2 regions of the Leptothrix mechoopdaensis genome follow, and region 2 is predicted to be linked to the other one. Evidence: predicted binding sites of a transcription regulator. Region 2 holds the regulator's gene; the other holds the start of a gene.
The links. Region 2 encodes sigma-54, which starts transcription at its own class of promoters, with help from an activator protein. Its sites were predicted from a motif close to TGGCANGNAANCTGCTTT; they were not measured.
Positions count from the first base shown of each region.

Region 1: the regulator sigma-54 is predicted to act here: its motif matches at 1,828-1,845, upstream of fae (formaldehyde-activating enzyme).

Region 1 covers NZ_CM132699.1:389,787-393,416, forward strand. Annotated here, with positions in the region: gene ACWA7K_RS01765 (ATP-grasp domain-containing protein) at 4-966, shown strand; gene ACWA7K_RS01770 (triphosphoribosyl-dephospho-CoA synthase) at 956-1,789, shown strand; gene fae (formaldehyde-activating enzyme) at 1,919-2,428, shown strand; gene ACWA7K_RS01780 (dihydroneopterin aldolase) at 2,651-3,196, opposite strand; gene ACWA7K_RS01785 (sigma-54-dependent Fis family transcriptional regulator) at 3,462-3,630, shown strand, end outside.
Region 2 covers NZ_CM132699.1:4,225,999-4,229,628, forward strand. Annotated here, with positions in the region: gene lptB (LPS export ABC transporter ATP-binding protein) at 1-403, shown strand, start outside; gene rpoN (RNA polymerase factor sigma-54) at 431-2,125, shown strand; gene ACWA7K_RS18400 (hypothetical protein) at 2,323-2,622, opposite strand; gene ACWA7K_RS18405 (DsbA family protein) at 2,880-3,485, opposite strand.

The DNA.
Region 1 (3,630 bases), 1.2 Mb from region 2:
GCGATGAGCCAGCCCGAGAACCGTCACCCTGGCCGCCTGCGCGTGGCCATCATGACCGACGAGATCGGCTGGCACACGCGCCAGCTGCAGCGGGCCTTGCGCGCACGTGGGGGCATCGGCCGCTGCATCGATCTGGCCGATTGCGAGATCGACACCTCGGCACCCGGCTCCGGCCTGTTGCTGCCGGGTTTCGGCCGCAGCCTGCCCGACGCGGTGATCGTGCGCGGCATCGCCGCCGGCAGCTTCGAGCAGGTCACGCAGCGGCTGGGCGTGCTGCATGCGCTGCAGACCCTGGGCGTGCCGGTCTGGAACGAGGCCCGCGCGATCGAACGCAGCGTCGACAAGGGCATGACCAGCCTGCTGCTCCATGCCGCCGGCATCCCGACGCCGCCGACCTGGGCGTGTGAATCGCCGGCCCGCGCGCGCCGCATCCTCGTGCGTGAGGCGGCGGCCGGTCATGCCGTCGTGCGCAAGCCGCTGTTCGGCTCGCAGGGCAAGGGCCTGATGCTGGTGGGCGCGACGCCTGATGGCTGGGTCGACCTGCCCGAGGAACGCAGCGGCCACCATTACCTGCAGCGTTTCCTGCCCGCGCTGGCCGAGCCCGGCCACGACTGGCGCGTGCTGGTGGTGGGCGGCCACGCGATCGCGGCGATGCGGCGGGTCAGCACGCACTGGGTCCACAACGTCGCGCAAGGCGCCCGCTGCGAGCCTGCCGAGCTGACGCCCGACCTGGCCCGCATCGCCGAGGCCGCGACCGCCGCGCTCGGGCTGGACTACGGCGGCGTGGATGTCATGCCGTGCGGCGGCGCGACATCGATCCAGTCGCTGCAGGTGCTCGAAGTCAACGGCGTGGCCGCCTGGCGCGGCCTGCAGCAGGTCACGCCGTTCAACATCGCGCAGCGGCTGGTCGATGACCTGATCGACCGCAAGATGGCCGGTCTGCGCCGGCTGCGGCATGTCGCCTGAGGTCATCCGCGAGGCCTGGCTGCGCGCCTGCGCCTGGGACGTCGCGGTGCGCAAGCCTGGCAATGTCAGCCGCCAGTCGGATGGCCACGGCATGCAGGCGCAGACCTTCCTGGACAGCGCCGCCGCGTCGGTCGACGGCCTGTGCGCGGCCGGCGCATCGGTGGGCGCCCGCATCGAGGCGGCGGTCGCCGCGAGCTGGTCGCGCGTGGGCTGCAACACGAACCTCGGCATCGTGCTGCTGTGCGCGCCGATGGCCGTGGCGGCCGAACGTGTCGACACGCCGGAGGGCCTGAGGGCCGCGATCGCCGACGTCATCGAAGGTCTCGACGTGGCCGATGCCGAGGCCGCCTTCCGCGCGATCGTGCAGGCCAATCCCGGTGGGCTCGGAAAGGCCGCCGAACAGGACGTGCGCGCGGCGCCGAGCATGACGCTGCGCGAGGCGATGACGCTGGCCGCCGATCGCGACCGCATCGCCGTGCAGTACCGCGACGCGCTGGCCGAGCTGTTCGATGTCGGACTGCCGGCGCTGGGTCAGGAGACACCGGACGACCGCGCCGTTCAGCGCCTCTATCTGGCCTGGCTGGCCAGCGGCCCGGATTCACACATTGTCCGCAAGCACGGCATGGCCCTGGCACAAAGTGTCCTGACCGAAGCCTTGCCCTGGCACCGCCGCGCCGAGGCTGGCGAGTGGCTGGACGCCGATCCCGGCTGGGCCGGGTGGGATCGTTCGCTCAAGCAGCGTCGCATCAACCCCGGCACCAGTGCGGACCTCACCGTGGCCACGCTGATGCTGGCCTTGCTGGGTGCCGGACGACCCCGATGAACACGGGCATCGGGACCGTCCCCAGGTGACACCCGATGTGGCACGGATCGTGATTGGTGGAAGGCTGGGGACGCCGTCCTGAAGGGCGATCGTCACACCACAGAACCTTCATCTGGAGACGGAAACATCATGGCAAAGATCGATCGCATGCTGGTGGGAGAGTCGCTCGTCGGCGACGGCAACGAGGTGGCCCACATCGACCTCATCATCGGCCCGCGCGGCAGCGCCGCCGAGACCGCCTTCGCCAACTGCCTGACCAACAACAAGGACGGCTTCACGTCCCTGCTGGCGGTGGTGGCCCCCAACCTGCTGTGCAAGCCGGCGACCGTGATGTTCAACAAGGTCACCATCAAGGGCGCCAAGCAGGCCGTGCAGATGTTCGGCCCGGCCCAGCGTGGCGTGGCGATGGCCGTGGCCGACAGCGTCGAGGACGGCACCATCCCGGCCGACGAGGCCGACAACGTCTTCGTCTCGGTGGGCGTGTTCATCCACTGGGCCGCCGAGGACGACCGCAAGATCCAGGACTACAACTACGCCGCGACCAAGGAAGCCCTGGCCCGCGCCGTGGCCAATTCGCCGACGGCAGCGGAGGTCGTCGCGCGCAAGGGCAGCGCCTCCCACCCGTTCGCGGCCAAGTGAGTCCGCACCACTGGCTCACTCGCTGAGCCAGTGCAACCTGCACACCCTGTCGGTCCGGCCGGTCCGGACCGACGGGGAGGTGTGTCTTCCGGGAATCACGGACGCCCGCAAGGGCCTCCGCAGGGGAACTTGTCGGGCCGGTCTGTCAGGGCAGACCGGCTCTCTTTTTTGGGGCCGGCCCTTCGTGCGGCAAGGCCGATCAGCGCAGCCTGTCGGGCGGCTTCAACGCCAGGAACCCTCGTCGCCATCGGCCTGCGGCTGTGTGCGCTGGGGTACCGTGCCGGCGCCGATCCAGCGCAGCACCTGGGCGCCGCCGGGCGTCGTGTGGCGGGCGGTGGTGCGCATGTCGCCGCGACGCCGTTCGATCTGCACGCCCACCGCCTGCACGTTGTCGAACTTGCGTGGCTTGACCACCTTGACGCGCACCCAGGCCGCGCCGAAGTCGATCAGCAGCATCTGCGCGATGCGTTCGGCCAATGCCTCCAGCAAGGTCACGCCGTGGTCGAGCATCAGCGCGTCGAGCCGGTCGCGAACCACGCCGTAATCGATGGTGTCGACGATCTGGTCGCTGTCGCAGGCACCCGCATGCGGCACGCCCGCATGCACGTCGATCACCAGCGGCTGCGTGCGGTGGAACTCGGACGGGTGGATGCCGATGACCGTCTCGCCGGTGTAGCCCTCGATGAAGATCAGGTCGAGCGCCTGTGCGGTTTCTTCGGCGCCTGGCCTGGCTTGGGGCAGGTTCGTCAGGCTGGGTGCGGCATGCATCTCGGGTGTCTCCTCGTCGTTCCGTGTCATCGTGTCTCGCGCCGGCCGCATGTGGCCGCGCGATCGGCCCTTCACGCAGCATTCATGCCCGCGCCGCCGTGTCGTGAATGAGGGGTTCCAATCCGAAAACGTCCGGACAAACACCGCTTCCTTTCCCCCCGGGTCGGGAAAAAATCCTGGCAGGTCCTGATGACGGGTCTGCCCGACCCCGCGTCCAGGATCCTCGAATCAAAGCAGCATCCTGAAGCTGCAGGAGTACGTCCCGATGGCCATCACCGTTCTCAACACCGGCCGACATGCCGAACGTGTCTTTGATGTCGTCCGCAGCGGCTTCGGGGAGGAGAGCAACGATGTCGTCGCCCGCTCGTGGCGCCGGTGTCTCGACGAGTACCTGCTGCACCCCGACCGTCCGCGTGAACTGCGCGCGCTCGAAG
Region 2 (3,630 bases):
CGTCGACGCGGCCCACATCGAGCCGATGCTCGAATCGCTGATGGCCGACCTGTCGATCACCCGGCTGCGCCACAGCCCGGCGCCGGCGTTGTCCGGCGGCGAACGCCGGCGCGTCGAGATCGCCCGGGCGCTGGCGACCCAGCCGCGCTTCATCCTGCTGGACGAGCCGTTCGCGGGCGTCGACCCGATCGCGGTGATCGAGATCCAGCGGATCATCGGATTCCTCAAGGCGCGTGGCATCGGGGTGCTGATCACCGACCACAACGTGCGCGAGACGCTCGGCATCTGCGACCGCGCCTACATCATCAGCGAGGGCCGCGTGCTGGCCGAAGGCACGCCGGCCGAGATCGTCGAGAACCCGGATGTTCGCAAGGTCTACCTTGGCGAGCACTTCCGGATGTGACCCGCGTGTGACCCCTGGCCGACCCCCATGAAACCCTCCCTGCAGGTCCGCCTTTCCCAGCACCTGGCGCTGACGCCCCAGCTGCAGCAATCGATCCGCCTGCTGCAGCTGTCGACGCTCGAACTGCACCAGGAAGTCGAGCAGATGCTCGAACAGAACCCGTTCCTGGAAGCCGACGAGGACGCCGCTGGCGCCGATCGCCCGATGGCGCTGCCCGACGAGGGCGTGCCGGTCGCGCCGGCCGATGACGGCGGCGCTGCCGGCTCGTCCGACTACACCGCCGAGCGGGTCTCCGAAGGGCCCTCCGACAGCCCCGCCGAGTCCGCCAGCAGCGCCGCCGATGGCGACGGCGCCGGCATGGAACAGCTCGACTTCGGCGCCGCCGAGTCCACCCCCGACGACTGGGACAGCGGCCACGACCGCGAGGACTTCAACAGCCTGTCCGACAGCAGCGGCAACCGCAACGGCGCGCTCGAGGACGACGACAGCGACTGGAGCGAACGTTCCACCGCCGTGCCCAGCCTGGCCGAGCACCTGCGCGCCCAGCTGCGCGGCATGCGGCTGGCCGACGAGGACATCATGCTGGTCGAGTCGCTGATCGACTCTCTCAACGAGGACGGCTACCTGGCCGACCGGCTGGAGGAGATCGTCGAGCGGCTGGTCCAGGTCCTGAGCGGCGCGCCGCTGACCGAGGCCACCGAGGCGCAGTCGGCCTCGCTGGTCGACGACACCGTCGACGCGATCGATCCGGCGCTGCTGGCCGAACAGGCGCTGTTGCGCGAGGACCTGCTCGACCGCCTGCGCTGCGCGCTGGGCTGGCTGCAGAGCCTGGAGCCGACGGGCGTGGGCGCGCGCGACCTGGCCGAGTGCCTGGTGCTGCAGCTGCGCGAACGCGACGCGACGCCGGCGCGCGACGCCGCGATCCGCATCTGCCGCGACCACCTCGACCTGCTGGCGCGCCGCGACGTGCGCAAGCTGACCGTCGCGCTGGGCGTCGACGAGGACCTGATCCGCGATGCGCAGAGCCTGATCGTCACGCTCGAACCCAAGCCCGGCCGCCGCTTCGCCCGCGCCGAGGCCAACATCGTCGTGCCCGACGTGATCGTGCAGAAGTCGGGCCGCGGCTGGAAGGTCGTGCTGAATCCGGACGTGATGCCCAAGCTGCGCATCAACGACATGTACGCGCAGGTGCTGCGCCAGCACCGCAGCCAGCGCAACGGCGGCGGCGGCGACAACGGCGCGACGCTGTCGGCGCGGCTCCAGGAGGCGCGCTGGTTCGTCAAGAACATCCTCCAGCGCTTCGACACCATCCAGCGGGTCTCGCAGGCCATCGTCGAACGCCAGAAGGCCTTCTTCACCCACGGCGAGATCGCGATGAAGCCGCTGGTGCTGCGCGAGATCGCCGACGAGCTGGGCCTGCACGAGTCGACCATCTCGCGCGTGACGACGGCCAAGTACATGGCCACGCCGTTCGGCACCTTCGAGCTGAAGTACTTCTTCGGCAGCTCGCTCAACACCGAGGCCGGCGGCAACGCGTCGAGCACGGCGGTGCGGGCGCTGATCAAGCAGTTCGTGGCCGCCGAGGACCCGAAGAAGCCGCTGTCGGACAGCCAGCTCAGCGCGATGCTGGAAGAGCAGGGCATCCAGGTCGCCCGCCGCACGGTCGCCAAATATCGCGAAGCACTGAAGATCGCCCCCGCGAACCTGCGCAAGGACATGTGACATGTCTGGGGCGGCCCGTTGGCACCAGCCCGTCGGACACGGGGTGTCCGACCTACCGAAAGACGTCGGCCGATGGCGACGCGGCCGGGCGTCTTGAACCCGGTCCGGATTCGTTCAAACGGCAGGTCGGACACCCCGTGTCCGACGGGTTTCGTTCAACCGGTAGGTCGGACACCCCGTGTCCGACGGGCTGGTGGCTATTGCTGCTGCGCCAGCTGCTCCGCATAGCGCGTGGCCGGGCGCAGGCTCTGGTGGGCCTGGGCGCGGCTGCGGCGCAGGAAGTCTTCGGCCAGGCCGCTCAGTTCGGGGTTGCCGCTGGCGCGGCACAGGCTCATGACGGCACGGGCGTATTCGGCCGGGCCGAGCATCAGGTTGACGTCGATGTCTTCGCCGGTCTCGTGCAGCAGCAGCGCGTGGATGCGCTGGACGAGCGCGATGCGCGGGTCTTCGGTCGTGACGGTGGCGGCGGCGATGGTGGCAGTGGCGGTGATCGGCATGGTGCGTGGCTCCCTGGCCTGCTCTCCATGCAGATGACGTGCCCGTTTCGCCGGCCCAAACCGCCAAACTGAAACTGCAATCGATGCCGTGCGACAACGCACGATCCAGGTTCAGGGTAAGCACCGACCGTGTGCGCGGGCCGTGCCGCCGTTCACACCCTGGCCAACCCTCGCGGCCCGTGCCTCGGTGGCGGGCCCGACGGGCGTGTGCACCGAACTGCGGCAGCGCGGCGCCGAGCGCACCAAGGTGCGACAGCTCAGCGGTCGCCCGACAGCCAGCGATCGATCTGGTGCTTGCGGTCGTTGCCCCAGAAGGGCTCGCCGTCGACGATGAAGAAGGGCGCGCCAAACACGCCGGCGGCGATGGCGGCGTCGTTCTCGGCGCGCAGCCGATCCTTCCAGGTCGGGTCGGCGCAGACGGCGGCGGTCTGTTCCGGCGCGATGCCGAACTCGGCCGCGAGCCCTTGCAGCGCGGTCATGTCGTTGAGCGCGATGCCGCGGGCGAAGTAGCCGCGCAGGCCGGCGTGGGCCCAGGCCACCGCCCGTTGCGGATCCTGGCTGTCGAGCCACCAGAACAGCCGCGCGGCGTTGTGGCTGGCGATCGGGAAGGGCGAGGGCATGGCCATCGGCACGCCTTCCATGCGGGCCGAGCGGGCGAAGTCGCGCAGCGAGTACTCGCGCTTGATCGGGTAGGACACGGGGCTCTTCAGCTCGGCGGCCTGGAAGGTGACGCCCAGCAGGATGGCGTGCCAGCGCACCGGCCGGCCGTGGCGCGCGGCCAGCGCCGCGATCCATTCGGAGGCGATGTAGGCGTAGGGCGACGAGAAGTCGAAATAGAACTCGATCGGTGCGGGGGCGTTCATGGCGCGGACCATATGGCGCGGATGCGACAGCGTCCATCCGCAGCCGTCCGGGGTCTGCGGCGTCGGCGCGACAGCGGCGCCGACATTGCAGCGTCCTGACCACGGTTCGGGCGATCGGACCCCGCTATCTGGGGGCGCGCCGATT